DNA from 4 places in the Sporolactobacillus pectinivorans genome. Region 1 is predicted to be linked to each of the others. Evidence: riboswitches for the same ligand, from Rfam matches in the RefSeq annotation. Region 1 holds a riboswitch; each other region holds the start of a gene.
The links. Region 1 has a riboswitch for S-adenosylmethionine ahead of metK (methionine adenosyltransferase). Riboswitches for the same ligand answer to the same signal wherever they lie in the genome.
Positions count from the first base shown of each region.

Region 1 (7,697 bases):
GACTTTCCATCGCAACACGTCCGGACTGCCTGCCGGACGACGTGGTTGACTATCTGGCAGATCTGAACACCCGGACCTTCCTCTGGATAGAACTTGGCCTGCAGACAGTACATGACCGGACAGGCCGCCTGATCAACCGGGCGCATGATTACCACTGTTTCGTTGAAGGTGTCGAAAAGCTGCGGGCACGCCATATTCCGGTCTGCGTCCATATTATTGACGGACTGCCGCAGGAAACCCCTGAGATGATGATGGAAACGGCACAGGCGGTTGCGGCGCTTGACGTTCAGGGTATTAAGATCCATCTTCTTCATCTGTTGAAAAAAACAGCAATGGTCAAGCAGTATGAAAAGGGAATGCTTAAATTTCTCGATTTCAAAACCTACGTGAATCTTGTCTGCGATCAGCTGGAAATTTTGCCACCGCAGATGATTATTCACCGGCTGACCGGTGACGGCCCCGCCGATCTGATGATCGGTCCGATGTGGAGCCTGAACAAATGGGAAGTCCTTGATGCGATCGATGATGAACTGAAACGCCGCAATAGCTGGCAGGGGAATTTATATCACGCATGAAGAGCCGGATGCACCCGCACCCGGCTTCTTCTTGGAATCGCGCATATTTTCCATTCACAACTCATCAAAATTTATTGGTCAGACACTCGGGCGCACTCTCCGGTAGAACCAGCTGGCAGTGAAAAAAAACATGCCGCAGCCACCAGAACGACGGATCATTTTTCTAGCCATAATCCGCACATTGCGCTGCCTGGCGACTTTTTTATCCGCGAGATAAGTACCAAGCAGGCCCCGATTGATCATTTTATGAAAATTGCGGTCAGGCATTCCGGAAATCGCCGTATCAGCTTCATCCATAAAGTGATCGAAGCGCTTCATCATTTCTTCTTCACTTCCGTAAAAGGCACAAAAGTTAAGATCGCCTTCGTCAATATCCTCCTGCTGGTCCACAAAATAATCCATCAGAATATGCAGGCCCTGCACCCATGGAAAATAGCTGCTTCTGATCATCCCGGCCAGTTCCTTCATCCCACGCCTTTCTGAAGCTGCGTAGGAAACAAGACAAAAAATGCCAAGAGTGGATCCGGAACAGGCGGCAAACTCATACCAGCTCATCGCCGGAAGCCTGTCTCTGTATTTTTCGAACCAGGCAACGAGCATAGGTACACGCTGATCTTTTTCAACATGTTTATATACCTGCAGATCACAATAGTATCCGGCCAGTTCCTGCAAATAGGGACTTATTTCTTTAAACGTTTGCAAATGTGAGAGAAGCGACTGGCAGGTTGTGACGAGATCCTGTAGATAGCCTCCATCAGATGTCACTTCACGCAATCTGTAATAATCGGAGTATTCCGTCCCGGGTGTCAGGGCATCCAGCATCGACTGATGCAGGCAGCGGAAATCTTTCGGGTCAAGAGAGCCGCTGCGGTCGCACAGGTTATCCAGATAATCGCTGATTGTCTGGTAGGCGACGATGAATGAAATCACTTCTGTCCTTCGATCACCTGCAAGAAGGCTGTAAATCGCACCACCTTCACAGTGAAATGTTTTCGCCTTAATGCTTGCAAGTGCCTGGTTGCGCAATTCCGGATCAGGAATTTTCTCTGCCTTCTGTTTCCAGTTTTCGAGTTCGCTATGTACACCGGGAAGTACTTTTCTGGAAACTTGAACGATCAGTTTTAATGGTTCGGATGGTACGGCCATAAAATCCGTCCTCTCTTATGTCAATACGACGCTACATCCTACAAACATTCGCTGCGTCTGACTGCAGTCTGCCTGCGCCAGCCCATTCTTAAAACTGTTTCTTACCGGGCCTCTCTTTCATTATACTCATATTGTCCAAAAAAAGTTTTCATCTTCTGTTCTAACCATCCTGATCCGAGAAAAAGCGCAAAAAACCCTCCACCAATTCAATTGATGGAGGGGTACAATGTCAAAAATTCTCAATTCTGACCGGCCTGGATTCCGGAGAGGATCTGCTGCTTCAATAATTCTGCTTTATCTGTTTTTTCCCACGGCAAATCAATATCAGTGCGTCCGAAATGACCGTAAGCCGCCGTCTGGCGATAAATCGGGCGACGCAGATCCAGCATCTTGATAATGCCTGCCGGACGAAGATCAAAATTGTTCCGGATCAGATTCACCAACTGCTCTTCCGTCGCTTTTCCAGTCTCGAATGTATCCACCGAAATAGAAACCGGCTGCGCTACGCCGATCGCATAGGCGAGCTGAACTTCGCATTTATCAGCCAGACCGGCCGCGACAATATTTTTCGCAACATAACGTGCGGCGTATGATGCCGAGCGGTCCACTTTTGTCGCATCTTTCCCTGAAAAAGCACCCCCGCCGTGCCTGGCGTATCCGCCGTAAGTGTCAACGATAATTTTTCGCCCGGTCAATCCGGCATCACCCTGTGGCCCGCCAATGACGAATCGGCCTGTCGGGTTTATGAAGAATTTTGTATTTTCATCAATCAGATTTTCAGGAACTGAAGGATTAATCACATACTGATGCACATCTTTCTTGATTTGTTCCTCGGATACGTCGGGATCATGCTGCGTGGATACAACAATCGTATCAATTCTGGCCGGATGTCCCTCTTCATCATATTCAACGGTGACCTGGGTTTTTCCGTCAGGGCGGAGATAGGTCAGTTCACGATTTTTCCGGACATCGGCCAGGCGCTTCGCCAGCTTATGTGCAAGGGAAATCGGCAGCGGCATGAGTTCCGGCGTTTCATTAACGGCGAAACCGAACATCAGCCCCTGATCTCCGGCCCCGATTGCCTCAATCTGATCGTCTGTCATTTTGCCTTCGCGCGCTTCGAGTGCCTGATTAACACCTTGAGCGATATCTGCTGACTGTTCTTCGATCGAGGTCAGAATTGCACAGTTTGACGCATCAAATCCGTACTTCGCATCATTATAGCCAATCTCCTTGATTGTCTGGCGGACAACCTTTGGAATATCAACATAAGTCGATGTAGATATTTCACCAGTGACAAGAACAAGTCCAGTATTTACCGCTGTCTCACAGGCAACCCTCGCGTTGGGATCGCCCCGCAGAATTTCATCAAGGATTGCATCTGAGATCTGGTCGCAAATCTTGTCCGGATGTCCCTCTGTCACCGATTCAGAGGTAAACAGCCGTCTTGAATACTTTTTCGTCATTTCACATTCACCCAGCCTTTCGAACATTATATGAGGTTAATTAAAGATTCGTCAAACGATGATCCACTACCGGTTCGCTGACGGTTTTACTTCGGAAACGCGGCGCCCGGCTAAAGATGCGCGAATCCCGAGGCAAGTTAACGGTACCCGATCCCTCTTCTTTTTGTTTTCAAGGCATGAAAAAAGCCCAGTCCTAATAAGGATAAGGCTAACTCTCTAAATGCGCCTCTTATTATCAGAAGAACAGAAAGTTCCTCTGCAGGTTAGCACCGTGCCATATCGGCCGGTTGCCGGGTTTCATCGGGCCTGTCCCTCCGCCTACTCGGAATAAGAGCAGCCGTATTATAAATCCTATGATAAAGCAGGGATATAAAAGTGTCAACTGATAGTCAGATTCTCGGAACCTCATAAGCATTATTTAATATATTGTACTATGAGAAAAAATTCACAAAAAGTCTTCCCCTGTTAGAAAAATATAATTTCAGTGTGCTATACTTAAGTTGTCAAATGGAATTCCAAATAGGAAGGGATGTTAGTGATGAATACAACCATCTCAAAAACGCCCATCTCTGAACTGTTGAAAGCAAGGAATACGTTTGTAAATTTATCTGCGGCGACGCTTATTGAGAAAGCGTTTTCTAAAAATGAAGGCGTTTTAACGGACAAAGGATCTCTGGCTGTGACGACTGGAAAATATACCGGCCGGTCACCGCTGGACAAATTTTTTGTAAAGGATGAGACGACGACAGACAAAATTGACTGGACGCGCAATCAGGCAGTCAGTGAATCGGTATTCGAAGGCCTTTTTCAAAAAGTTGTCCACTATTTAACCGAAAGGGAGGCTCGTTTTGTCTTTAAAGGTTTTGCCGGTGCGGATACGAAACATCGTCTGCCCATACAGATTATCAATGAGTACGCCTGGCAGAATCTCTTCTGCCGCCAGCTGTTTATCTCACCGACTGCAGACGAACTGAAGAACCATCATGCAAACTTTACCGTTCTTGCGGCTCCTGGCTTTAAAGCTGATCCGGCGACAGACGGCACCCGCTCGGAAGCATTTATTATCGTATCGATCACACACCGGACCATTTTGATCGGTGGGACGGAATATGGCGGTGAAATCAAAAAGTCAATTTTCTCAGTGATGAACTATCTGTTGCCGCAGGAAGGCATTATGTCGATGCATTGCTCCGCCAATCAGGGAAAAAACGGGAATGTTGCTCTTTTCTTCGGGCTGTCCGGAACCGGCAAGACAACATTATCCAATGTGCCTGACCGCGATCTGATCGGTGACGACGAACACGGATGGTCAGCGGACGGCATATTTAACATTGAAGGCGGCTGCTATGCCAAAACCATACGTCTCTCTCCAAAAAAAGAACCGCAGATCTATGACAGCATCCAATTCGGAACTGTGCTCGAGAATGTCATCGTCTTCCCCGACCGGTGCCCGGATTACGACAACGGCTCGCTGACAGAAAATACTCGCGCGGCTTATTCACTAAATAATGTGTCAAATGCACTGATCCCAAGTGTCGGCGGACATCCGACTGCCATAATCTTTCTGACAGCCGATGCGTTCGGTGTGCTACCGCCGATCAGCCTGCTGACACCGGAACAGGCAATGTATCAGTTCCTTTCCGGCTATACAAGCAAACTGGCCGGCACTGAACGCGGCGTTACTGATCCGGAAGCAACTTTCTCAACCTGCTTCGGTGCACCGTTCATGCCCTTGCCGGCGTCAGTGTATGCAGAGTTGCTAGGGAAGCAAATCAAGGCGCACAGCGTAAGCGCTTACTTGGTTAATACCGGATGGACCGGCGGACCATACGGAACGGGGAAAAGAATGGAGCTGGCCTACACGCGGCAAATGATACAGGCTGCCCTTGACGGGACGTTCACCCATGCAGAAACAACGACGGATCCTATTTTCGGGCTCCACATCCCAAAAACATGCCCGGGCATCCCTGACAATGTACTGATGCCATGGAAAACATGGAGCAATGCGTCCGAATATGATCGCTTTGCCCGCCAGCTCGCCCGGAAGTTCAAGGACAATTTCAGACATTTTCCGGAAGCTTCCGAAGACATCCGCTCGGCAGGTCCTGTTGCCAACTGATATAGACTGTTAACAATAATCCAGCACCGCCCCCGATCACCACGGAGACGGTGCTTTATTCTGTCAGATTTTCTATTCTGTGCTGGACAAGCCGGTGCATGCGGATGGCCTCTATTGCGCTGGTCAGCACACGGTCTTTCATCAGAAAACTATACCTTTTATCCGCCTGTACTTTCTCTGGAAGCCTGCTAATAAATACAGGACCTTTTGTCTCCAGATAATTATTTTTCAGATCAATCCGGTCAATTTCAGCATAGTAGATATTCTTAACAATTTGTTCATTCCTGCTGCTCACTTCATACTGGCCGACAAGAATCAGCCTCGCCACATGTCCGCCTGTTTCCTCAAAAACTTCTCTCTTCGCGGCGTCTTCAGCCGTTTCATTCAACTCAACTTTGCCGCCCGGAAATTCAAAACCGCGCCTGGAATGCATGGTCAGCAGCCACTGCTTATGAAAATGGCAGACCACCCACACATGTTTCGGGCAGCTTGAAAAGGGCATGCCCTGCAGAGAAAGTTTTACCAGATTGCCGTAATAGTCATAAAATGTTTCGATATCACTCAAATCTCAAACCTCCCCAACGTGCTGAGATTCCCCCCCTTGGAGATCACATCCACAGCATCGTCTCAGGCAAATACAAATGCCTGAGTTTATTTTAACACTTCTCCGGCCCGAACAAATTTTTCTAGCCAATATCTTTTCCCCGCCACTCCCGAAAATGCTTCCATTCATACTCAAGTTCGGACAGTGTCCATGTACTTAGCCTCGATGGATTATCGATTGCCTGATTATCTTTCAGGAGTTTAATCAAATGAGCTTTGCGTTTTTCCACTGCTGTTCTCAATAGGTTAATCCGATTCATCATCAATGCGGGACAGCGCCAAGTAATCGCTTACATTAAAAGGCGGCCAAACATCCCTTCCTCCCTTCTGAAACATTCTTTTTTGTTAAGCCAGTCATTGAGTGCAGTATGCACGAATTTTCAATAGTCTAATCAAAAGTTGTTAATCTTACTTTACTATACAATACAACAAAAGTGCGGAAAAGGATTCAAATAATTTAAAAAATGGAACTTTGGTCTGATGGAATTTTAGAAAGAGCTAAGGGAATTCAGCAAGGCGCCTGAATCCGCGTTTCCTTCTCTCTCAGCAATAAAACAAAACGGCCGCCATGGCCGCTCAGTCACTTGCATAGGATTGATTGTCAGGCGTTGACAGTACGTCTCTGCCGTATGTTCTCCTGAAAGGCTGCTTTTTCCTCTTTGGACATTTTCTTGTAGTCGCTGATAAACGCTTCGTACTTAGGCATAATTTCTTCCATGCTGCCATAGCCCTCGACCTGTCCGTACTGAATCCAAAGCGCTTTTTCACAGAACTTCTTCATCTGGCTGATGGAGTGGCTGATAAAAAAGATCGTCTTTCCTTCTTCCTTAAACTCGTTCATTTTATCCAGGCATTTATCGGCAAAAGTTTGATCACCGACGGATAGAGCCTCATCAATGATCAGAATATCCGGGTCAATATGAATGGAGATGGCAAAACCAAGTCTTGAACGCATTCCGCTCGAATATGTTTTGACTGGCTGATCGATAAAATCGCCGATATCCGCAAATTCAATGATATCAGGAGCTAATTCCTTGATTTTATTCTTATTGAACCCGAGCATCAGACACTTCAGCTCGATATTCTCCCTGCCGGTCAGTTCTCCCTTCAGACCCGAAGCAATGGCGATTAGCGCCGTTTCGCCCTCAACCGTTACCGATCCTGATGTGGGAGGTACGACACCCGCAATAATGTTGGACAATGTCGATTTTCCGGAACCGTTAACGCCGATTATTCCGACAACATCGCCTTTGTACGCGTCAAAACTGATATCCTCAATCGCATAAAACGATTTTCCATAACTTTTGGGAGAAATAAGGTCGAGAATTTTCTCAGAGTTTTTGCTATACATTTTATATTTTTTCGTGATGTGGCTTACGACGACTGATTTTTCCATAATGGCTTATCCACCTTACAAATAGTCTACGAAATGGTCTCTGAATTTCAGATGAACCACTGAGCCGAAAATAAACATTAGAATAACGACACCCCAAAAGTAAACCGTATATTTGAGATGCTCAATACCGTACCACGATACGCCGAGCAGTGACGCCCGGTATCCCTCGACGAGGTAGTACATCGGATTGAGAATCATAATATGCTGAACAACGGCAGGCAAGTTATACGGAGCCCACAGAAACGGTGTCAGATAGATCATCATCCGCATCAGTGAAATCAGCACTTGCTGCAAATCGCGGACAATGGTTGTAAAAGTCGACGTAATCAGTGACACGGACACTAGAAATGCCAGCGCCGCAAACATGAAATAGGGCAGCTGAATCATATAGA
Region 1 covers NZ_NXGA01000001.1:3,213,314-3,221,010, forward strand. The annotation lists gene mnmL (tRNA modification radical SAM protein MnmL/YtqA) at 1-575, shown strand, start outside; gene COP04_RS15770 (tetraprenyl-beta-curcumene synthase family protein) at 654-1,721, opposite strand; gene metK (methionine adenosyltransferase) at 1,961-3,187, opposite strand; SAM riboswitch class I at 3,414-3,521, opposite strand; gene pckA (phosphoenolpyruvate carboxykinase (ATP)) at 3,726-5,306, shown strand; gene ytkD (RNA deprotection pyrophosphohydrolase) at 5,362-5,871, opposite strand; gene tagH (teichoic acids export ABC transporter ATP-binding subunit TagH) at 6,511-7,305, opposite strand; gene COP04_RS15800 (ABC transporter permease) at 7,321-7,697, opposite strand, start outside.

Region 2 (7,697 bases), 1.8 Mb from region 1:
GGTTCTTAATAAATAAATTAGTACCTATCGTAACAAATGAGCTCTCTAAAAAAATTTAGCTAAAAAGTTATGGAGGAATTTCATTATGAAAAATATTGTAATTGTTGGAGCAGGACCAGGATTAGGAATGGCTATTGCGAAGAAGTTCGAAAAAAACGGATTTCGTGTAGCGCTTATAGTCCGTAATGAAGAAAAGTTAAACCAACTGGTTATTGAACTAGAACAATTAGGCATTGAAGCAGCATCATTTCAAGCAGATATATTAAATAAAGCCCAAATTAGTTTAGCTTTCGCAGCAATCAAAGAGAGATACGGTTTTATTAATGTGGTTGAATACAGTCCAACTCCAAGTATCGATACAGTAGCAAATGCATTAGATGTAACAGAAGAAAATGCGCTATACCAATTTCAATTTAACGTTTTAGGTGCGATATCGATTATTCGTGAAGTGCTTGTGGATATGTTGAATAAACAAAGTGGAGCTCTGTTATTTACAACGGGTGGTGCTGCAATCAATCCAGTACCGATGATGGGCAATGTCGGAATTGCAATTTCCGGTCTTCGTAATTATATTTTCAATTTGAACAGTGAATTAAAGGACAAAGGTATTTATGCAGGGCATATTTCGATAGGAATCTGGATGCAGCCGAATTCGGGAGTTCAGGACAAAATCGCCAACATTTGGTTTGACATGTGCACCAAAAGAGATCGAGTTGAAGAGTTTATTACGGAAGACAAAGTATGAATAGGATAGATTAAAAATCAATCATCTCGGGTGTAAATCCGGCATCAATCACCAAAAAGGTAGCCGTTTTTGATGTGAGAAACGGCTACGCTGATCAAAGAACAGAAATTGATGAATTTTAATCACCATAACACAAGGAGGTAGAAGACCATAAACATTACTATTTTTGGGGCAAGCGGTCAAATCGTTCAACTTGTAACGCGATTTGCATTAGACAACAGAGATTTCGATACGGCATATATTAGAAACCCTGAGAAAATCAAGCTAAATCATTCCAATTTGCGGCTTGTAACGGGGGAACTCTCGAACGCTTCAGCCATTGAAACAGCAGTTGTGGAAGCGGATGTCGTGATCAGCACCTTAGGACCACCGTCTGATATGTCGCGAGAGCTTAAAGGCTCGCCGGTCGCCGACGGACATGATCGGATTATCAAGGCGATGAAGAAGTTCAATAAAAAAGGGTTAATTACGCTCGCGACACCGGCCAGACGACGAATGATTGTATAAACAAAGACCATGAGAGACAATCCGATTGATGGTTTGCCCTTCTGGCCTATTTTCCGGGAGAAGGTGAACTTCTGTCAAGAAAATGGACACGCAAAAGTGGAAATTTGCTTTGCTTAAACACCTACCGCGCTTCGCTTGGTTCGGCTTCTGCCAGGAACAGTCCCAGAACGGATTGTTCTTGGCAGAAGCCCTTTTGGGTTACTTTTGGGCCTTATCCCGCCTGGTTCTTCAGGTACATGGCCTCAAATTGACTGGGTGACCAGTAGTCCAGAGTGGAATGCATCCGCTGGGTGTTGTAATCATGGATGTAGTGATTGATCGACTGGATTGCCTCTGCCCGTGTGATGAAACGCCGGCGGTAAACCAGTTTCTTTTTCAGCGTTGCGTGAAAGGATTCCATGCAGGCGTTGTCGTAGGGATCACCCTTATGACTCATACTGATCTGCATCTTGGCCTGTTTTAACACATCGACGTAGTCGTTGGAGCAGTACTGAGACCCTCGGTCAGAGTGATGAATCAGCCCCTCACCCGGTCTCCGCTTGTGAATGGCCAGCTTAAGTGCCTGCAGCGGAAGTTCCTTGGTCATTGACTCTGCCATGTGCCAGCCGATCACCTTTCGTGAGAACAAATCGATCACCGAAGCCAGGTACACCCAGCCCTCCAGTGTCCAGATATAGGTCATATCCGTGGCCCAGGCCTGGTTAGGTGCTTCCTGATGGAACTGGCGGCTCAACAGATTCGGGTAGACCCTCAGATCATGCTTCGAGTCGGTGGTCACAACATACCGGTGTTCCGGCACGGCCTTCAATCCCATCGCCTTCATATAGCGTGCCACGGTCTTGAGCGAAACGCAAAAGCCCTTGCGGGTCAAGTAGCGGTGAATACGCGGGCTGCCATACCGCTGCTCTTTCTGCTCAAAATAGGACTTGATTTTCCGCTTCAGCGTTTCACGGGACTTCTCCCGCTCTGTCGGCCTGTTTTGTCGTTCGTCACTGGCCCACTTATAGTAACCGCTCTTCGATACGTTCAGAACTCGGCACATCAGCACGACAGAATGTTCATTTCGATGAGCATGAATGAACCTGTACCTTATGACTGGCCTTGCGTGAAGATGTGCATGGCTTTTTTTAAGATCTCGACCTCCTCTTTCAGTCGGGCATAAAATTAGTCTAAATGGTGGACACAGCAAAATGGGAGCCCATATGATTGAACTATAATTTTAAAGGATGTGTTCACAGTGCCGAAACATCGAGCTCCTGAGTATAAAGAGTGTGTCGCAAGGCTTGTGGTGGAAGAGCACCGGGGCGCTCATCAATGTTCAAGAACAATTACTCCGGTTTTACCAAAATGGAATATAATCCGCTCTGTTGCGTCGAGAGATTGGCCGACGACTGATCAACACCAGATAACAAATTGGAAACAGAACTTGCACTCTGCAATGTTGACGGATCCAAAGCCGAAGAGGATAATGCGTTCCACAATAAACTGTCCGACAAAAGAGGGTTTGACGTAATACCGCTGAGTGAACTGGGGGCCGAGTTAGCTGAATCCGTGCTTCTGTAAGAATCCAGGCCACTGAATAATTGTGAATTTGAGTCATCCAACAATAGCGAAGCTAATAAACTTACAAATTCCGGAGAGACTTGTTTCGAGAAAACAAACCCTTATTTTTTTATTCATCAGGGCATTCAGTTTTATATACCTTTTGTTCTCTGAGGTGGACAAGATTCAACATTCTGCGATTACAGCTTTTTTTAGCGGAACACTTTTATACATTCTCTACTTTTTGAGGATCTTCATTAGCGCCCTCTTTGATCGTTCGATTCGCCTGATAGAAGTAGGAGAACAGTGTCAGTTCCATAAGTGCTAACAACAAATCAATGGATACCGCTTCCTGATAAGGATCGCTGGGATTCACAAAAAACGGATCTCCACTAAAGAAAAAAACATTCGTACTTAAGAACACAGCGAGAATGGACGCAACCATCCCCCATTTTGATAAGCTTGACGAAAAAGAACGGAACCCAAGTAATGGAATCAAGATAAAGGAGACCCCGGCAAACAGTTCGGAGCACATGATGATCGTCCCAAATAACGTTGAATTTGGCAAAACGATACTTTGGAGAACCGGATGATAAAATCCGAACGCGGCATTAATGGATGTTCCCAATTCATGATGGAAGCCGGGAACAAATCCACCAAACAGTTTACTTAATCCAGACATCAGGAATTCATAACCAATAATTAAAGTGAAAAACATAACCACACGATGAGCGAAGGTTTTCGAAAGACTCATTTTTAAATTCCTTTTTATGTTTCATTTTCTTACGTTAAAACTTTCATTTTACAATGATTAATATAAGCAGTTGAACTGAATTTAAACTGAAAACAAGCATTCAAAATAAAGCAAACAGTAAAAAGCTTCCTTTTCGCCGGATACGCGGCAAATAAGACAGCTTTTTTTCTATAATCCGGATTGTTGATTCACTGATACAATAAATAACCGCTTCATGAAACCTCTCCTCAGTGTTAACAGCATCCTTCCACCGTTTTGATTATACTGTGTGCCCACCGGACATGCATAAATTAATTGCCAAATACTTTCGAACTCAAATTGTTGGCTTGGTTGGTCAATCCACCTCAAAAAAAGAATCGAAGAGAAATTCAAATAAATTTCTCTCCGATCTTTTTATACTTTAAAAAACTTTATTGACAGTCAAAATAGCTCACTCAATCATTAATGGGACATTAATTAGTAATATTTGATTGATCTGCAGCTACCCTGCTCCCTTTTTGGTAATAATAAGTATAAATACTACCTATTGCAATAAAAGCAAGTGCAATATATGGGAAAATATTAAAAGGATACGAAAGAGCTGATGGGCTAACGTTCGCCCAAAGCACGTAAAGTAGGAGTAATCCACCTACGATAGGTGCAATATTCTGCCAGGTCCATACTTTCTTATTAAAGCCAAAATATGCAACTGAGCTTATGCAAGTTAGTAGATAAACAACAATGAGACCAAGAGTTCCAATTGTCCCAATGTAATAAAATACCGTAAAGCCATCAATTTGCAAACCGCTACCAAAATAGAGAGCAATTATCGGGATGACCGATGCGATTGTAATGACACTATCGGCAATATACGGTGTGTTATGTTTTTCATGCACTTTCCCAAACAGCGAAGGAACCTTCCCATCTTTTGCTAACTGATAAAGAGCTCGACTACTTGCTGTACTGGAACCTAATGCAGTAGAAAATGCTGAAATGCTGATAGCAAAGGTGATAATTACCGTGAACACGGCACCGGCATACTTATTCGATAATTCTACGATTGTTGAGCCGGAACTTGTGAATGCCTTCAGACCAGCACTCGTAACACCAAAGCCGTTAATCTCGGCAAAACTGACAAAAATGTAAATTACTCCAGCAAAGATAACAGTACTCAAAATTGCAACAGGAATGTATTTTTTCGGATTCCTACTTTCCTCTCCAAGACTAGCCGCTCCTTCAAATCCTGCAAAACTCAATATGGCGGCAACCATACCGGCACCGATACCATTAAGAGATGATCCATTAGAAAATTTAAAAGGTGCAGCACTAAGTCCGGTTGTTGTACCTACCCTTATCAATACAACTATTGCGATACCCAAAACTAGGAGAACAGAAAAAATTTCTATAAAGAGCATGATTCTAGTGCTTACTTTGATATCATAATAGGTAATATACCAGATCAACAATAAACTTAATAAGGCGAAAATCACCCAAGGAATATTTATTCCTGTAAGCTGGCGAATAAAATCACTGAATAAATACCCGAATGCTGATGAGCAACCACTCGTATAACCTGCATAAGTAAGCAAAAGTGCCCAACCGCTTATTGCACCAAATTTGTTTCCTAAGCCGGCTTCCACATATGTATAAGCAGAGCCAGCGGAAACAAATTCTTTGCCAAATTTAACAAATGCTACCGAAACAAGTAGCAATGCAATAACTGAAATAATGAAAACTAAACTGACAGAATAGCTTGCGCTTGAAGCGATCAGCCCAAAGTTCATTGAACTTGCAAAGGTAGGCGCAAGAATTGCTATAGACAGTGCGATAACCTCTAGAAAATTTAACTGATTTTTTTTAAGTGTTTTTTTCTCTCCCATATTTTATCCTTCTTTGCTAATTAGTTATTTTTTATTCTGTTATTGCCCATACTCTAGCGGGAAGTCCTGTTGCTCCTTCGATATTAGGAGAAGCAATAAAGATAACTGCACCTACTGGCGGGACTTGATCCAGATTTGTCAATAACTCGACCTGAATTTTTCCTCTTTCCAAAACAAAGCGCTCACTGACCAAATCACCAACTGCCAGAAACCCGACAGAAGCATCAGTATCCAAAGTTTCATGCCCATTTCCCGCCACATTTCGCTCATCAAACAAAAATTTTAAGGTCTCAACTGTCCAACCAGGGCAATGTTCATTTCCATCTGAATCTAGATTTGACAAAGCCTTTTCATCTGGCCATCTTTTGCTCCAATCTGTGCGAAGTGCAACAAAGGAATGTTCCGGAATTCTTCCATATTTTTTTTCATGCTCTGCAATGTCTGCCAGTGTTAACTCATAATCCGAATTTTGCTTAACCTTTTCTGAAACATCAATCACAATCAGTGGAAACACTAAATCTTTTATGCCAAATTGATCAGAAAGCTTACCACTCTGAACAAAGTGTCCAGGATAATCTATATGGGTTCCAAATTGACCAGGAAATTTGAAGGTTTGAATTCTGAGTCTCAATTCCTGATCATAATCATATACCGTTTTTCCTATCTCACGTACTCCATCCGGCATACCTCCCCAATATGGGCTTTCATCGTTCAATCCATGAGACAAATCAATCCATCTGAAATCTTTCAACCTTTCTACTTCATTCCATAAATTACTCATACTCATCATCCTATACACAAAATTTAATAAAAAAGGCTTGCTATCATTCTTGAACCCGCTTTAAAAAATGCATCCAAAAACAAAATAGAATTTTCAAGTGGGGAACGGTCAATAGTATGTATCACCAACTGTTCCAGCAATGACATTGATGGCAATCGCTCGTGCAGAGAGTGAAATGATCATTGTTTTTTATTCAGAAATAACAACCCCCTATGCTTAAAGTTATTTTTGAATTCAACTTCCTGAGAATTTTTAATCAAGCCCCCTTATGTTCAGTTTTCTAATCCAAAAAAATAAGATACAAAAAAGCCGTTTGCTTTGAATAAGAAAACGGCTTTGTGCTTTTTTATTTTATTAAGCACTTTGTTCTCTTATCTCTCAGATTAATCTGCTGGAATTAACACCAATACATTCCTCCTCAGAATGCTGGTTGTCGGGTTTCATAGGGCCAGTCCCTTCACCACTCTTGATAAGATATATTAAGTTTTTTACTTTAGATAAAATAATACAAAACAATTTTATAAAAAACAAGAGATATTCATACTTTTTTTATCTGTTTTATTAGTTTTATCTCTCAAAGTCTACTGTTTCTGATCTGTACGGCCGCCCGGATCCATGGTTTATGTTTATAGGTGGTCAAAATTTATTGGAAGAGCAATTTTAAAATAATTAAAGTAATATTAACGCGTTCCTTTATACAACTATAGGGACGTTTGTTTTTTAACAAAAAACCTCATTTACTTATGATACGGTTCTCCGCATCAAAAATAGTAGCGGAACAGCTTTCATGATTAATGAAATAAACAGGGGTATTTACCCATTTAAAAATAGACATAATAGTCGCCATCTGCTGTGTAGATGACGGTTGTTCATTATGGATAAACACTGCTGACACCGTAAACTAATTAGGTCATTCCGACGGTGTCCGTGTTTGAAAAAGCTCTAAATTGTTGTTATATCAAGCATTTATCAACATTTTGGAACAACATCATCCGGAATCAAAAATAGTCATCTTCAAAAAAATTTAGACACTAACTTTAAAAGACATGAACCTGTATTTAACATGGTTCGTGTCCCTCTATTTTAAGTTATCAGAAATATAGCCTTTGGACTTAAATGCAACATGTAAATTTTCAATAGCTTCCTTTCCTGTATAATTCCTAGAGTAAGCGTCAAATAATGGGCAGCGGGTTTGCTGAAAGTAATAAGTACTATTTTATTTTTGGTCGATTTAATTGACTTCAAAGTCAAAACCAGTAAGTTATTCGCTAATTCTCCATAATCGCCCACCTATTTCGGACTAACAAAGCGCGCGAAGCTCTGAAGCGCAATGACCTGACTACATTTGGAAAACTTGTCAATGCATCGCATGTCTCGTTGAAATTCGATTACGAGGTGACCGGAAAAGAACTGGATACGCTGGTGGAAGCCGCATGGAAGCAAAAAGGCGTACTCGGCGCCCGGATGACCGGAGCAGGATTCGGCGGCTGCGCCATTGCCCCCTTGTTC
Region 2 covers NZ_NXGA01000001.1:1,383,929-1,391,625, reverse strand. The annotation lists gene COP04_RS06645 (SDR family NAD(P)-dependent oxidoreductase) at 86-745, shown strand; gene COP04_RS06640 (NAD(P)H-binding protein) at 896-1,252, shown strand; gene COP04_RS06635 (IS3 family transposase) at 1,464-2,441, opposite strand; gene COP04_RS19485 (hypothetical protein) at 2,666-2,815, shown strand; gene COP04_RS06630 (hypothetical protein) at 3,021-3,548, opposite strand; gene COP04_RS06625 (APC family permease) at 4,001-5,407, opposite strand; gene COP04_RS06620 (cyclase family protein) at 5,439-6,188, opposite strand; SAM riboswitch class I at 6,557-6,664, opposite strand; partial or broken gene COP04_RS06615 (galactokinase) at 7,485-7,697, shown strand, end outside.
Region 2: linked by a shared signal. The riboswitch ahead of COP04_RS06620 (cyclase family protein) and the one ahead of metK (methionine adenosyltransferase) in region 1 are both predicted to bind S-adenosylmethionine.

Region 3 (7,697 bases), 530 kb from region 1:
AGAAATCCATCCAATCGATGTTTGCGAGGCAGTATTTCGATATGCGTATGAATCGGCCGGAGTTGGCATGTGTTTCAAAGTATTTCAGAGATTGTTTATAAAAATACTTTCTTTTTCTGGAAACGGCTACAATCTTTCCGTTCTCAGTCATTAGATGTGACACTTGCTGCAACGGTAAAATGTACTGACGGTCATCTCGCACGACCGCGATAGTGCCCTTTGATTCGTCGGTTTCAACGATTTTCCGGATTCGCTCCACTTTTTCCGTCACTCGCCGTATATGCATGACAACCTGCTCCTCAAGCAACTCCGGATCGATGTCTATATTCAGTTTCAACTGAACCCCTCCTTCCCTTTACCTGCATTTTAGCAGTTTCAGGTGGGGAAGAACCGTGTTCTCCGTAACATGTCGGATTTTTAGATTGAGAGGCCGATTTACAAAATAAACCGGTAGTCTGGATGATTTGATTTCGTTTTCAAGTTGATACTTGTATTCCCGTGTCTTTATACCAAGGTCACGAAAAACCCTGATACTAATTTTTTTGACCAACAGCAGCTTCTATAATTATACCCATGAAGAAATGGTGCTTTGCTAAAAATCCTTTATTGGTACAGATTTTCAGACACCTTGTTATAATTTTCCGGGAATCTAGGTTGATAAGCATAAAAAAACATAGCGTGGATGGCTATGTTTTTTTATTTCAAATATTTATGATCTTATTGAAACTAGGCTGACTGCTTGATTAATTTTAAATCAGTGCTTTGACAGCATGGAGTGCTGCCTCGTAATCCGGATGCTCTTGCATTTCTTTAACATACTGAACATACCGGATCGTATTATGTTCATCAAGGACGAAAATGGAACGCATGTCCAGCTGAAGTTCCTTGATCAGAACGCCGTAACTCTGGCCAAAGGAACGGAATTTATAGTCTGACAGGGTGTCCAGATTGTCAATTCCGGCAACCGTGCAGAAGCGGCTCTGTGCAAAGGGCAGATCCACAGAGATGGTCAAAACAGCAACAAGTTCACCAAGTTTTGCGGCTTCCTCATTGAAACGGCGTGTCTGGGCGTCACAGACCTTCGTATCCAGCGAAGGAACAACAGAAATTAATTTAATTTTTCCTTCGTAATCCGAGAGACCGGCTTCCGTAGTCAGATCTTTGTTGATTCTGAAATCTGGGGCCTGTTCGCCCACCATTAATTCCGGGCCGATCAAAGTAATTGGACTGCCGCCAACCGTTGCAACTCCCGTACGTTCCTCGGTCATTGGATATTCCTCCTTATTTTTTGTTACACGTCCGTGATTAGCATCAGATAGTATGCCTACTTCAAATGTACAAAATGAGAATGGAATCCGTCAACAGATCTGATCGTTCCACACGCATAAATTACAGTTTAAAACTTATTTAACCGCTCGCAGAAAAAGGAGACAATTATTAGAGACCCAGCAGCATAACTCAGCCTTTGTATTCATAAAGTGCCGACTGGCCGCCAAAATCGTTTTGGCTACCGGAATTCTGACTGAACCATTGGCTGGCCGGTACTTTCACACAGTATTTCTGTATCCATGCCGTGACACTCGGATTCTGCGCTCCATCCTGTCCGCTAGAAATCAGGAAATATTTTATTTCTCCCGCTTTGACCATTTTTTCCAGCTTGGTCACATTCATTGCAGGATCACTGCCCTGGAAGCCGCCCATGGTCATAACCGCATAATTTGTCTTAAGCATGATCGAATAGGCTGACTGCGCTCTCTGAACAGCTAGAATGAATTTCTCTCCATGATCATTTTTTTCAAGATAACTGAGCAGCTTGTTATCTACCTGCCCGCCCATTCCGAAACCGAAATTACCTTGCCGTCCTGCACCTGCATTGCGGCGGAAATTAAAGTCTCCATTCATCCTACTTCCGCTTTTGTTTCCGTTCCACTGCTGAAATGTTTCTGATCCCTGCTGAGCTATTTGATTCCGGCCGTCGCCTGCAAAGTTCATTGAACGTCCATCACCCATTTGCTGTGGAAATCCGCCCATTGCCCCGGCAGTCACCGAACTCGGTCCGGCCGAAGGAATGGAACTGTTTGTCTGGTTCAATACTGCGGGCATGGTCCAATAGAAAGGCGGAAGAAGCAAAGCACACAAACCTGCAATAGCAAGCCCCCGCTTGGCCCCCTGTTGATTGCTCGTCCGCCAGATCAGCCCAAATACAAGACACAGAACCCCGGCAACCGCCGTGAGTGCCGTCCAAACCGAAGAGATGTTGTTTTGATAGAAGATCAGTGCTTCAAATAACAGGGTGATACAGGCAGCCACCGGCAGAAGCAGGCTGGTCCAGGAATTCCTTTCCAGCTTAAAGAAGGACCACAGCGTGATGGCTTCAATTCCCACTAGTGCGGCAATCGGCGGTCCCATCAGGCTGAGATAGTACGTATGAATAAAACCGGCAATACTGAAGAAAACCATTGCAGGAAGCAGCCAGGCCAACCAGAAAATAGCAAAGGTATGCTGCTGCGTCAATTGCCTCCTGCGAATAAAATCAACGACAAGGCCGATCAATCCGAACAGAGCGAACGGCAGCAGCCAGCTCGCCTGGCCGGACAGAGATTTTGAGAACAAACGGAGTGGGCCGGCCTCCCCGGTACCAAACATGCCGCCCTGCTGCCCCCCTGCCCGCATCATATTTCTCCCCGACATTTCTGCTTGCCCCTGTGGCGGAAACATACTATCTCCGCTTCCAGATTGATCAGTCTTGGAAACAGACGTTCTTGATCGATTGGCGGCGGACGTCCCCCCCTGCATACCTGTACTGCCCGAACTCCGCTGCCCGGTCAGCCGTGAAATCCCATTATAACCGAGAGCCAGTTCAAGTACGGAATTCGTCTGACTGCTTCCGATGTAAGGACGGTTGCTGGCAGGTACCGAATCGACGATCACTGCCCATGACAGGGAAACTGCGGCAAGGACAACGGTAGCCAGTCCTAAGTGGATAAGCTTTTTCTTCCAGCCTGTTTTCATGGCCAGCCAATAGAAAAGATATACGGCCGGAAGTACCATAAACGCCTCGAGCATCTTGACGTTAAAACCAATGCCGACAAGCAGGACACTGATGATCAGCCAGCGCATTTTTCCACTGTCGGCCGCTTTGACAACCGCCCACGCGGCAATCATCAGAGTCAGGATTAAGATACTATCCACATTGTTGGTTCTGGCAACAGTTGTAAAAATCGGTGTCAGTGCCAGTGAAATCCCGCTGATAAAGGCAGCTGTCCGACCGGCTTTCTTCTTGACCATCTGATACAGAATCATGCAGGAGATAACACCTGCCGCTGCTTCCGGGAACAGGACGCTGAAATTGCCGAAACCGAAAATCTTTGCGCTCAACGTCTGAAGCCAGAGTGCGACCGGCGGTTTGTCCACTGTAATAAATCCTGCCGGGTCAAATGACGCATAAAAGAAATTGTGGAAATTCTTCATCATGCTCTTGACCGCTATAGTGTAGTATTCATTTGTTCCGGCCTTGTTTAACAGAAAAAAATTCAAAAGCAGTGAAAAGACAGTAACGGTAAGAAAATAATAATCCAATGTTTTTTTCTTCAACCTGTCCAAGCAAAGTTCCTCCTCAGCCGTTGCGTTTTTGATAGTTCAGAATGGCCATCTCATAGTACGATTGTCACCTAACTGTCTTAAAATAAGCTTAACTTTTCTTTTCTTTTCCATAAAAATGGATAGTGTACCGGGAAACTTAAAACAGCCACCCGTGAAACAGGTGACCGTTTTGAATTTTTACAGATCATCATTCATCAAAAGTATATATGGTTTCATTTCATAGTTGACAACCGTGATTAATGCGTTTATGATGAGGTCAATTGAATAACTTTCCTACTTATCCAGAGAGGCGGAGGGATTGGCCCAATGAAACCTCAGCAACCGGTCGTTGTAGACACGGTGCTAATTCCAATAAGTGTTTTGCTTTGAAGATAAGTTGAGAAGATCTAAAAGATCGCCTTCTCTTCTTTTCTGAAGAGAAGGTTTTATTTTTTCACACAAGAAAGGAGCACATGTTAAATGAGTGCTTTATTACGACAGGTTGTGGAGATTAGACGTCAAGAACTTATTGATCAGCTGATCGAGGCAGATGTATTCAAAAAAGACGGAAAGCAGCTTTTTGAATTGACGTTAACAGAACTGGAAAACGAATACAGATCCCTTCGATCAAGGTCACATTTTTAAAAAAGGACCGACAAAAAATTCAAGCTTTTTTCAGGTCAGAGAAAGCTTTCACCTCCGGTTTTAGATTTGGGTGTTATGCAGATAAAAAGGACCAGGGCAATGAGGATGTTCATTTGGACTATACGATCCTCCGACTGTGAAAACCGATATTTTTTTGTGTGACGACTGATTTATTTACAGGATGACCGATATTTTTCCGTGACGGCTGATTTATTTGTGGGAACCTAATTTTTATTATTCTAGTTTTTATAAATGAGCCGTGGTACGGCAAACGAGTGAGATGAGTCCTTCATTTCATCTCACTCGCTAAGGTTATTGCTGAATTTCATTGCTTCAGTTATACCCGAAAGACACCGGCAAGATTTGTACCAATAGGGCTTCCCATACCGGTACACGCATCCCATCCTGTACGGGCATCATAAGCGTTAGCTTCCCGGCTTGAATCATTATTTCCCTTTGTGATATCTCGCAGTGAAGAACGTGAAGATCCTCCATATAGCGTGGGATTCATAAATCCAACCGGGCGGCCGAGATCCTGATTGATCAGAGCGATAAGTCCTGCCCAAAGCGGTGCAACAGCACTGGTCCCGCCAATGACTGTCCGCTGCCCGTCCACTAAAATCCGGTAACCCGTTTCGGGATCCGCATTGCCGGCAACATCCGGAACTCCGCGACCAACCTTTGCCCCTGGGTTGGCAGAAGGCGGCACTTGAGCGGACATCTGCCATTCGGGAAGAGCAAAATATTGGCTGACGCCGCCTCCCGTGCTACTGTCCGGCCCGTCATTCCAAACGGTTTCGTCCGCAATGACCGCCCCTGTCCCTTCCAGCCTTGTGCCGCCACAGGCAAGATTATTCGGGCTGGATGCGGGAAAATCTACATGAACGAGACCGTCATCGACACCATCAGAAGAACCGCGATCCCCTGCCGCACTGCAAATTGTGACACCGAGCGCACGAGCGTCTTGGAACGCACGATCCATCGCTTGCATCGCCTGTTCTGACCAATTACTCTCCGCACTGCCCCAGCTGATCGAAACAACAGAAGGTTTATTTTCGTTATCATGAACAGCTTTGTTGATTGCATTCAGAAAACCAGCATCCGTATTGGAAGCGAAATAAACAGCGATTTTCACTCCCGGTGCAACCGCCCCCGCTACTTCAATATCCAGAACAACTTCACCATCCGCACCATTGGCGTCCCCAGTCGGCTGATTGCCGGCACCATTCACCGGAACTGCAATCACTACCGGTGCATCAATACCCAATTCTGTAAAATATTCGTTCAACTCACTTGGATTATACCCACCTCCCAGTTCAATAATCCCGATACATTGCTGACTTGCCTTGCTGTCGGTGGGAAAACTGTATAGTTGAGCGACTTGCTCTGGTGTATACGATTTCGATGTCTGCCGACTCTGAACCGCGTTCTTAGTCTCACGGAGAATCTGGAAATGCGTTCTTGCCTGGGGACGATTGTCAAGTCCAAAAACATTTTCAATAATCCCGGCAAGGTCCTTTGGAATTTTGATCGAATCGCTGTGCCCACGATAGGTAAAATTCGGATGTTTGTATCGCTGCAACTGAACACCGAACGCATGATTAAAATCAGCCGTTTTGCCTGAAAGAATGATCGTTCCGGCAGCGCCATTAACCTCTTTCACACTTAAATGATGGCCCTTTGCAAAAGATTCCACCTTTTTCAAATCCTCCTGGTCTGCTCCGTAAGAACCGGCAAACTCTTCCCGGCTCAGCTGCTTTACCTGTTTTTCACCAAACAAATGGTCAATCGAAGGGCGGCGCACAAGAACAGTGACTGTCATTTCTTCGTCCGGATCTGCCGGCCCGATTTTTTGAGCATTCACTACTTGAGAGCGCTCACTGTGAGGCAATGGCATTTTCTGCGAGCTTTCCTGTCGATCTTGTCCATTCAGCGAATGTTTATCCATAATCTTTCTCCTTTTGATCTTGTTTAATTTTAATTTATCATAATCTTCTCGCTTTTTCATGATGCATTCGTTCGATTTTGTTCCAAGTAATAAAAATTTCCACCCCAGCGTGATAGATTCCATTTACAAAAGGGAGACGTAGCCTAAAGAATAAGGGAGAGCCCATGGAAACGGCTCCCCCTTATTTCTAAACTTCTTCGTTTGATAGATTACTATTTAATAAATAACAACTGGTTCATTTTGCGTGAGATTATCATAGACCTGTTTCATAACATTCGGCGGGGTATTGACGCAACCGCCCGATCCTTGGTTCAGATAGGCATTAGGTGCCCAGTTATGGCGCCAATAGGCATCATGAAAACCGCATCCGCTGTCCGTAAATGGTGCCCAGTACTTCACTTTTACTGAATAATGCGGATCACCAGATTCGCTGCCTACAAGTGTTGAAGGGGATTGTTTATACATGATATACCATACTCCCTTAGGCGTATCTTCATGGGTATCCTGTCTGCCCGTGACAACATTGGTCGTCACCTTTAATTTACCATTTTGATAAATCCAGATACGTTGCTGTTCAATGGACACTTCTGCGTATGTGTCGCCGATACCGTGATTCGCTGTAACATGGTAACCAATGCCGTAAGTGCTGTAACCGACTCCGTACACATTATAGGCGCGCAGCGACGTATCCCCTTTTTCTAAGGCATCCTGAATCCGTTTTGTTTCGGCGGGAACATCAAGTGCCCATCCATAGGATTGTCCTTGAACCGAGATCACCGACCCGGAATGCGTTTTGAATTGAAAATTTTTATTCAACGTTGACTGGGAACGGTTGATCGCAGCGACTCTATTCTCAAGGCCGCTTGTGTCAATCGTCATCTTCATGTCTTTGGATACCGTCGCATTTTTAATTAAATCACTGGCTTTTAGTGTGTAAGTTGTATTCTGAACTTGGTAAGCGACAGACTTCTGAACAAGTTCCTGCAGTTTTTTCTTTTCATTCTTAACAATTGTGCTGTCCGATTCGATCGGCACTGAGCGCACAGCTTTCAAATGGATCACGCTGTAATACTCATGTTGATCATAATCTTTTAATAGTTTGGCAGTATCATATTGTTCGCCCCCTACACTATTAGAAACAAAGATTCGGCCCTGATTCAAAGAGGCCCGGGCATCCAACGGTGCTTTAAGACTTTTGTTCATTAACGCAATTTTGGCCGCTACTTCTCCCCTCAGCTTTTGGCTGCGTTCATTTTCTGCCTTTGAAGGCACCAGTGAATAGTCCTTTGCAACTGAAGAAGGCCACCACGTCTGCTGTTTTTTTAACAAACTTCTGACTGAAGGCAGGTCGTTGTTTGTAAAACCCGCCTTCGTGCCCTTTTCATTTACAATAAGCTTGTCGCCGATATAGACTTCATTTTTTAAAACCAGTGCCTTTAACTTTTTTATTGTCTGATCAGCTGTCAGTCCACCCACGTCTGTTCCATTGATCATGATTGAGTGGTTAAACCGGGTTGCCTGA
Region 3 covers NZ_NXGA01000001.1:2,680,908-2,688,604, forward strand. The annotation lists gene COP04_RS13015 (LytTR family DNA-binding domain-containing protein) at 1-337, opposite strand, end outside; gene tpx (thiol peroxidase) at 750-1,268, opposite strand; gene COP04_RS13025 (ArnT family glycosyltransferase) at 1,459-3,603, opposite strand; SAM riboswitch class I at 3,878-3,981, shown strand; gene COP04_RS13030 (Fur-regulated basic protein FbpA) at 4,063-4,227, shown strand; gene COP04_RS13035 (S53 family peptidase) at 4,565-6,175, opposite strand; gene COP04_RS13040 (L,D-transpeptidase family protein) at 6,392-7,697, opposite strand, start outside.
Region 3: linked by a shared signal. The riboswitch ahead of COP04_RS13030 (Fur-regulated basic protein FbpA) and the one ahead of metK (methionine adenosyltransferase) in region 1 are both predicted to bind S-adenosylmethionine.

Region 4 (7,697 bases), 1.7 Mb from region 1:
CAGGACAATAACCTCGCAGTGATCTTTTGGTTCAAGTACATAGACTTTTTTATCGTCATCTGCTTCAAAAAAACTGAACGGAACTTGCCGGTTAAAGTGATACGGTATAGCCTGCCAATTGGACATCCCGTCCGCATACTTTAAATCCTCGTCAAGATAAGGATCAAACAGATAAAGATAGCTGTTGACCGTGTTGGTTTGCGTTGTCAGTACATAATGCACCCCCAAGCCGGTTGAGCACAGAACATAAAAAGAAATTACTCGCTTTTTTAATTTTTTATTCTGCCTTTCCGAAGAAGACGAGACGATTAACGAACACAGACATATCATATTAAAATTTGCCTTACGGACAACAATTTCGCCATTTCCGCAACTTTTCGCAGCGCTGTCGACATTTAATTTTTAAAATCACAATCTAGTTTAAGGGGATTGACAAATGTAATCGAACGGTTTAAATTAAGCGTCAATTAAAGCAGTTCGTTCTTTGTTAATCATTACGCGTTGATGTGAAGAGCAAACTACCGGTTCTTAAACAGCAGCCACCGATCAAGCACCAAGGCCTTTCAGTTTACGTGCTGGCCCACCAACGCTATTTGTAAACATCAGAACACTGCATATTAGTTTTGTCACTTTTATTATAAAAGGGAGCTGGTTTTGTTTGAACAAAACATAGTTTGATTTCAAAACTTTACACGTACATGCCGGACCACAAGTGGATCAAAGCGAATCATGTGCTGGCCCAACTTAACAGATGATGTTTACCAAGACTAAACGCATTTTACAGATTTTTAAAAACCTGAGATTTCTACTCTACTGCCGCTGTTAATGCATGTGCTAAGGCTGCCCATATTGGAACTACCGGTAAATCAGGCATTGACTTGGTCGATTTAGATGCTATCGCAGCAGCGGCACATGAAGATAGTACCTCGGCGCTTGTGAATAACATCTTTGCAGCTTCTTGCTAATCCCGTCCTTTGGACTACACGCCTGCCGTTGTGGCTGAATCCGCCATTGCGTTAGTCATGTAGAACTAAGTACAGTAATCATTGACAGTGTTAACCTTAATACCCATCAAAAATTAACACTATCGCAGTTTCTTAGTCCCTAATCCTCAGTATATAAAGTGGTTTACTATTTATAATTAGAACCAGCTATTACTACCAAAATGCGTGCTGAAGGTTCTACGTACTGCCGGGGTCACCCGATTAATTCATTACTATTTGTGCTGGAAAGGTTTGAAGATTTGAAAGTGTGAAAGTTTATCGTTGCGAGTTGAACGATACGATGCTCATACTCGTCAAACAGTTAAATTCCTGAGCAATCCGAAGATCGCTGACCGCTTAGATAAAGTATCTTGAACGAGCAGAGAGCCTCTATCCTCCTGCAGCGAGGGAAAAAGTTGAAAAGCGTGTCAGCCACTGTTCACACTGGAATAACGGGCAGCAAAGCAGCTGTTCAGATATGCTTACAATCAGCAATGATCAGCCGATATTTGGAGCTACATAAAAAGAGAAGGTACAAATAGCAGCGACAACATCGAATCAGCAGCAAAACAGAGTTGATTATTACAAAATCAGTTATTCACTAAATTTAGTTTGTAAATTTAATCATTATTCATTGGAGGTTGCATACAGAATGGCAGAGAAAAAACAGGAAAAACATTTGACACGGTGGATTGTTTCAGTGGTTGTCATTGTGGTCGTACTGATTGCAGGTGTGTTCACGTATAATCGCTATACTGCAGGCAATTCAGCCAGCGGAACTACTTCCAAAAATGATCATTATGTTTTAAGACTCGCAGATGAATCCGGTGTCTGTGAAGCACCACAGCAAATTGCTATAGCAAAGGGCTTCTTTAAAAAAGTGGGACTAAAATACCAACTTGTCAAACTGTCGGCGGGTACGAACGGCCTCGACGCGATCACGGCAAATAAAGTTGATGCATCCAATACGATGTTAGCCGCTCTGGTTCAGCCGCTGGCGAATGGTGCAAACTTGAAAATCACAACCGGGTTGCACACCGGTTGTGTCTCAATCCTTACCGGAAAAAATTCAAAAATAACATCGGCGAAACAACTTAAGGGCAAGAAGATCGGCGTCGCTGAAGTGGCCGGCAGTGAAGCGACTTTTACAAAACGGTATCTTGCCAATGCAGGTCTGAATGTCACAACGAATAATTCGAGCGTGCAGTTTGTGACCTACGATGCCTCTGACTTGCCGATTGCACTGTCCAAAGGTCAGGTTGATGCGATCGCCATTGAAGATCCAGATACTGAAATTGCCGTAAAGCAATATGGATTTCATATTTTGGCAAGCATGGCATCTACGAAACCATTCAACACTCAATATTGCTGTGTCGCCTATGTGTCTGATCAATTGGCCCAGCAGCATCCGGAAATTGCCCGCAAATACACTCTGGCAATGCAGGAAGCGACAAACTGGGTTGCAAAACATCAGGCTGAAGCTGCTCGGCTTCAGGTTCAAGACAAATATGTTGCCGGAAATCCATTGACAAATCTGGCAGCTATGAAGACGTATAACTGGGAAGCTTCATATAACGGCGGCAAACAAGACTTCTTGCAAGTGGCTGAGAGTCTGCAGAAGATTGGTGTCGTTTCAAAGGATGTCGATGTGGATGCACTTGTCAACCGCTCTTTCTTGAAGGAAAAAGGCATTCAATAAGAGATTCGGCAATGCAATTAAGAGGGAGGGATTTTATTGGAAAATGATTCATTGTATGTCAAGGGAGCCACCCGACTAAGTGAACGACAGGCCGGACGGGCCTACTTTGCCAGTCTGGCGATCGCCATTACTCTTATCGTTCAACTGGTTGTTCCGAAAAGCGAGGCGCTGCTGACCAAATCATTTCCATGGTATACAGATTTGCTGATTGCAGCTTTAATCATCACTCTGGTATTAGCAACCTATCACACCCTTTTCGGTGGTCTGCAGAAGTTCGTCTATAAAAGTTACTTCATTGGTGCGTCATTTCTAGCCGTCGGTCTGTATAATTTCGTCACACTTAAACTGGCACTGCTTCAGCCAATTTTCTTCCCTTCGCCTGAAGCAATTCTAAACGTGCTGGTTACGGATTGGCCATTTCTGTTAGAATGTCTGGCCTATTCGGCCCGCTTGCTGGCAATCGGACTGCTCATTGGCACCGTAACAGGTCTGGCGACCGGAGTACTGATCGGCTGGTATACAAAGTGGAATTACTGGGTGGACCCCATTGTTAAATTACTGGGCCCAATTCCATCTACCGCATTTATACCGATCGCTCTGTCAGCCTTTGCAACAAGTTTTCAGGCATCGGTCTTCCTGATTGCTTTGTCAACATGGTTCCCGGTAACCGTGTTAACGAACTCCGGTGTTGCCAATGTTAAAAAGACGTTCTTGGAAGTGGCAGACACACTCGGCGCCACGGACTTACAGAAGATTTTCAGAGTTGCCGTACCCAGCGCGCTGCCTAATATTTTCGTCGGCATATTCAACGGGACATGCTCGTCATTTATTACACTGATGACCGCTGAAATGATTGGTGTTAAATACGGTATCGGCTGGTATATTAACTGGCAGCGGCAAATACTGGCGTACGCGAATGTTTACGCCGGTCTGATCGTCATTGCAATCAGTTTCTCATTGATCATTACGCTGCTCTTCAAAGTACGTGACTACTTCCTGAGATGGCAGAAGGGGATTATTAAATGGTAAAAGATGGGCAAATCACGTTCAACAATATTCGAAAAGCCTTTCCAGCGCGTACAGACAGCGGTACTCCGGTCGAAGCCGTACATCACGTGAACGCAGAGGTAAAACCGGGCGAATTTATTGCGTTGATTGGACCTTCCGGTTGCGGCAAATCTACTTTATTACGATTATTAGCCGGTCTGGACCACCCGACCTCGGGAGAAGTGTTGGTTGACGGAAACCCTGTTGAAGGGCCCAGTCGTGAACGCGGATTAGTCTTTCAGGATCCTACGCTATATCCGTGGTTGACGATCGAACAAAATGTGGGATTCGGCCCTAAATTAGCTGGTGAATATCGTAAGAAGCATGATGACATTCAGCACTTCATTGATTTAGTCGGGTTAAAGGGTTTTGAAAAGAATTATCCTTACGAACTTTCCGGTGGCATGCAGCAGCGTGTCGCTCTGGCAAGAGCACTGATTAATTATCCGAAGGTATTGTTATTTGATGAACCCTTCGGTGCATTGGATGCTTTTACCCGGATGAAGATGCACGATGAACTCATCAAGATCTGGCAACAGCGTAAAATCACGATGGTGATGGTGACGCATGATGTCGAAGAAGCTGTTTATCTGGCAGACCGGATTTTCACCATGACACCACGCCCCGCCATTTTGAAAAAAGTGATCGATGTGGAGCTGCCTCACCCGCGCCATCGCGACAGTAAGGCGTTCATTGCTTTAAAAGAACAAGTTCTGGATGTGTTGAACTTCTCAGCTTGATGTGTTTTTTCTGATTCCATTTTAGCTAACGGACTTAAAAAATCCGTCACAATCGGAGGAACTGCAAGATGGTACAAATCAATAGATATGAACATGCAGGGATTGAGCCTCATGATCTCCATGTATGGGAGCAACCTAAGTTACGTTATTGATGACTAACCTTAAAACAGGCCGCTTGCCCGAACGATTTGAGCAGGCGGCCTGTTTTATTATGGACTTTTCCGAAATGATTAGTTCAGCGATACACCGAGAATTTTTGCCACAGTATAAAGATTCGTCCGGTTGACTTTCACAAGTGACTTAATCTGCGAAAGATTTTTGTTTGTGATCGCATTCTGGAGAGCATCATATTGGGCATGAACGTTCTCCGCATAGGTTGCGCCTTTTTTTGCCTGCAGCGGCGGTAAAATGGCTGTGTGGAATTCGTCATGCAGTTGGCCAGCCAGCGTATCAGCCAATTCATAATCTGATTTTTTAATATATTGTTCTACCTTGGTGAACCCACTCAATTCGTTCTCAAGCGCCGTCTTCAGAGACTGTTTGCTCGTACTGCTGCTGTTATTACTGCTGCTCGACTGCGTACTATTATTAGTAGATTGCGAACTTGACGCACCGCCTGCATTTGATGAGGAGCACCCTGCAAGTGTAAAAATGAACAGTGCACTGAAGACAATTGTGATGAATTTTTTACCCATTCCTTTTTCTTCTCCTTTTTCTTCCCTTACTGATTTTTATGACAAAACTAATCCACATCCAGACTCCTGAAATACTTAGCACAATCATGCAAATAGCGCCTATATCAGTCAGCCAGACAATAGAGGTATTTCCTACATACCCTGAATGCAGCGCAAAGATCAGTGTTTGTATCTTCATTGATGCAGCTGAGGAGTAACCGATAAGTGAGCGGTGGTTAAGTAGGATTCCGGTGATAGACATCAGCAGAACAATTAATGAACCCACCATACCAGCCGTATAATGAATGAATCGTAAAATTTTTAACAATGGAAACACCCGCGATTGACTGTTAGTTTTTCAGCAAAACTGCTGATCGAATATACCTTATGTAAAATCTCTACCACTCTCCTTTAATCCTTATAGTTATGAAAGAAGAGCAAAAAAAGAAAAAACACTTGCAATACGGCTTACTAATTTGTTCCATCGCGCACAGCATTTGTCAGCTTCCCAATTTCAGCAATGCCCTTCTAAAAGTATCAACCATCAGCCTGGCATAGGGTGCAAAAACAGCCCCACGTACTGACAAATGCAAGCCCAACCTTTCTTTAACAAAGAGATCCGCATTCAATTCTCTTTCAAGCGTTTTAATACGTGAAGAAATCGTGGACTGTGAGAGCATTAACTCCTTTGCCGCCAGTTGATAACTCTGAGATTCAGCAACAGCCAGGAAAGCGTTCAACTGGTCGATCGTCATCGCAGGATTGGGGTTTATTTCAGTATTAATCGGTGTGCCCTCGCCTCCCTTCATTTTCTGGGCAACTTCTGAAAATTTACCAGTATATTTTTTATCAATTCTCGCGTCAATCATTTTCAAGGTGTGTTCATCATGCAAAATGTCCGACACGTTCCCTTGAAAAAGTTTCCTGAATGAGGGCTGCTTTTTTAGCACTTTCAAACGCACTCCTTTAGATTAAGTTAATGTCAAATTGATCCCATTAAGAAAAATCGACAAATTGAACAACCTAAGAAAAAACAAGCCAAGAGACAAGAAGGCTTGTTTTTTCTTCTTATCTTCTGAACACAATTATTGTGTTCATGGAATTGACACCATACACACTGTGCTGGTTGTCGGGCTTCATCGGGCCAGTCCCTCTGCCACTTTGGATAAGAATATATTAAAATTTGGGGTTAACTACAGAATATATAACTTGAATATAAAAATCAAGATTAATTCATACTATTTTTATATGTTTATTGTGTATTTTGCTTTTCCACAGTAGATCGATTCAAAGTAGTATGCATATAGATAGACAAAATAATTTTCCATAGCGTTGCTTTTATGGGATTTATAAAGATTGAGTCAATGGCTGTATGTCAGTTATTCACGAAACGAGCTGCAAGATATCGCCCATTTTTTATATTTTTACACGTTCTTATTTTTCCATTTATACTTGGTTCAATTTTTATTCCGAGAAAGTTGAAATTTTGCTAATGAAGAATATCTTCTATATCAATACGAGCCAATATGTTTTAACATATAGTGAAAAATGAAAGTCGATATACCTATTAGAATAATCGTCATTAAATAAAGATAAACATAAGATAATTGTTCAACAACAACTCCGCCAAGTATTGGTCCAAGTGCTCTTCCCAAAGTGGATGACATATTTACAAAACTTTGATAAGATCCTTTCTGCTGAGTGGGGGCAATCGTACTGATCATGGCCGGTATCGCCGGAAACGCAAACATTTCACCAAAAGTCAGTAAAACGATTGCCACTATGAATCCCGCATACTGCCGACTGAACATGAGAACGACGAAAGATAAAATAAACGAAACAATGCCTATATCAATTTGTGCTTTGTAAGTATGAGCCGCTTTCTTAATAATTTGTGAAATAAATGGCTGACCTAAAATAATAAGCACTGCATTGATTGTCCATAAAAAACTATACTGCTTTATTGAAATATCTAATTCTGGTAAACGAACCGAAATATTGCTTTGCCATTGCACATAACCGGTCCATATGATGAAATAAAGAAAGCAAATGATAAAGACGTTGATGAACTGTTTATGACTTCTACGATCCATCTTTGCCCTCTTTGTTTTTTCAGGATGACTTTGTAGATGAACAGCCTCTATATTTTTGTAAAAAAATAAAACAATCGTTAAAAAGGCTACATATAACAGCAGGTTTGCTGTAAATATAAGAGAAATATTGATATCAGCGATGAAACCGGCAATCGAAGTCCCAACAGCCACCCCGATGTTAAGTCCGAGATAAATTGAATTAAATACATAACGATGATCGTAGCCGGACATGCTGGAAGCAAGCGAATTAATGGATATAACAATGATACCTGTGCCTAAACCGAGTATTATTAAAAATACTGCGTAAAGAGGCCAGCCGTGATTCATAACTAAACCAATGAGTGAAATAATCGAGGTAAACAATCCAATTAAAATCGTTTTATAGCCACCTATTCGATCAAACAGCCGTCCGCCCCAAAAATTACCGATCAACGTTGTCATTGAATTCAATAGCAGCACAA
Region 4 covers NZ_NXGA01000001.1:1,480,921-1,488,617, reverse strand. The annotation lists gene COP04_RS07180 (hypothetical protein) at 1-222, opposite strand, end outside; gene COP04_RS07175 (ABC transporter substrate-binding protein) at 1,636-2,682, shown strand; gene COP04_RS07170 (ABC transporter permease) at 2,719-3,711, shown strand; gene COP04_RS07165 (ABC transporter ATP-binding protein) at 3,705-4,469, shown strand; gene COP04_RS07160 (hypothetical protein) at 4,700-5,164, opposite strand; gene COP04_RS07155 (hypothetical protein) at 5,157-5,471, opposite strand; gene COP04_RS07150 (LysR family transcriptional regulator) at 5,644-6,093, opposite strand; SAM riboswitch class I at 6,209-6,315, opposite strand; gene COP04_RS07145 (MDR family MFS transporter) at 6,655-7,697, opposite strand, start outside.
Region 4: linked by a shared signal. The riboswitch ahead of COP04_RS07150 (LysR family transcriptional regulator) and the one ahead of metK (methionine adenosyltransferase) in region 1 are both predicted to bind S-adenosylmethionine.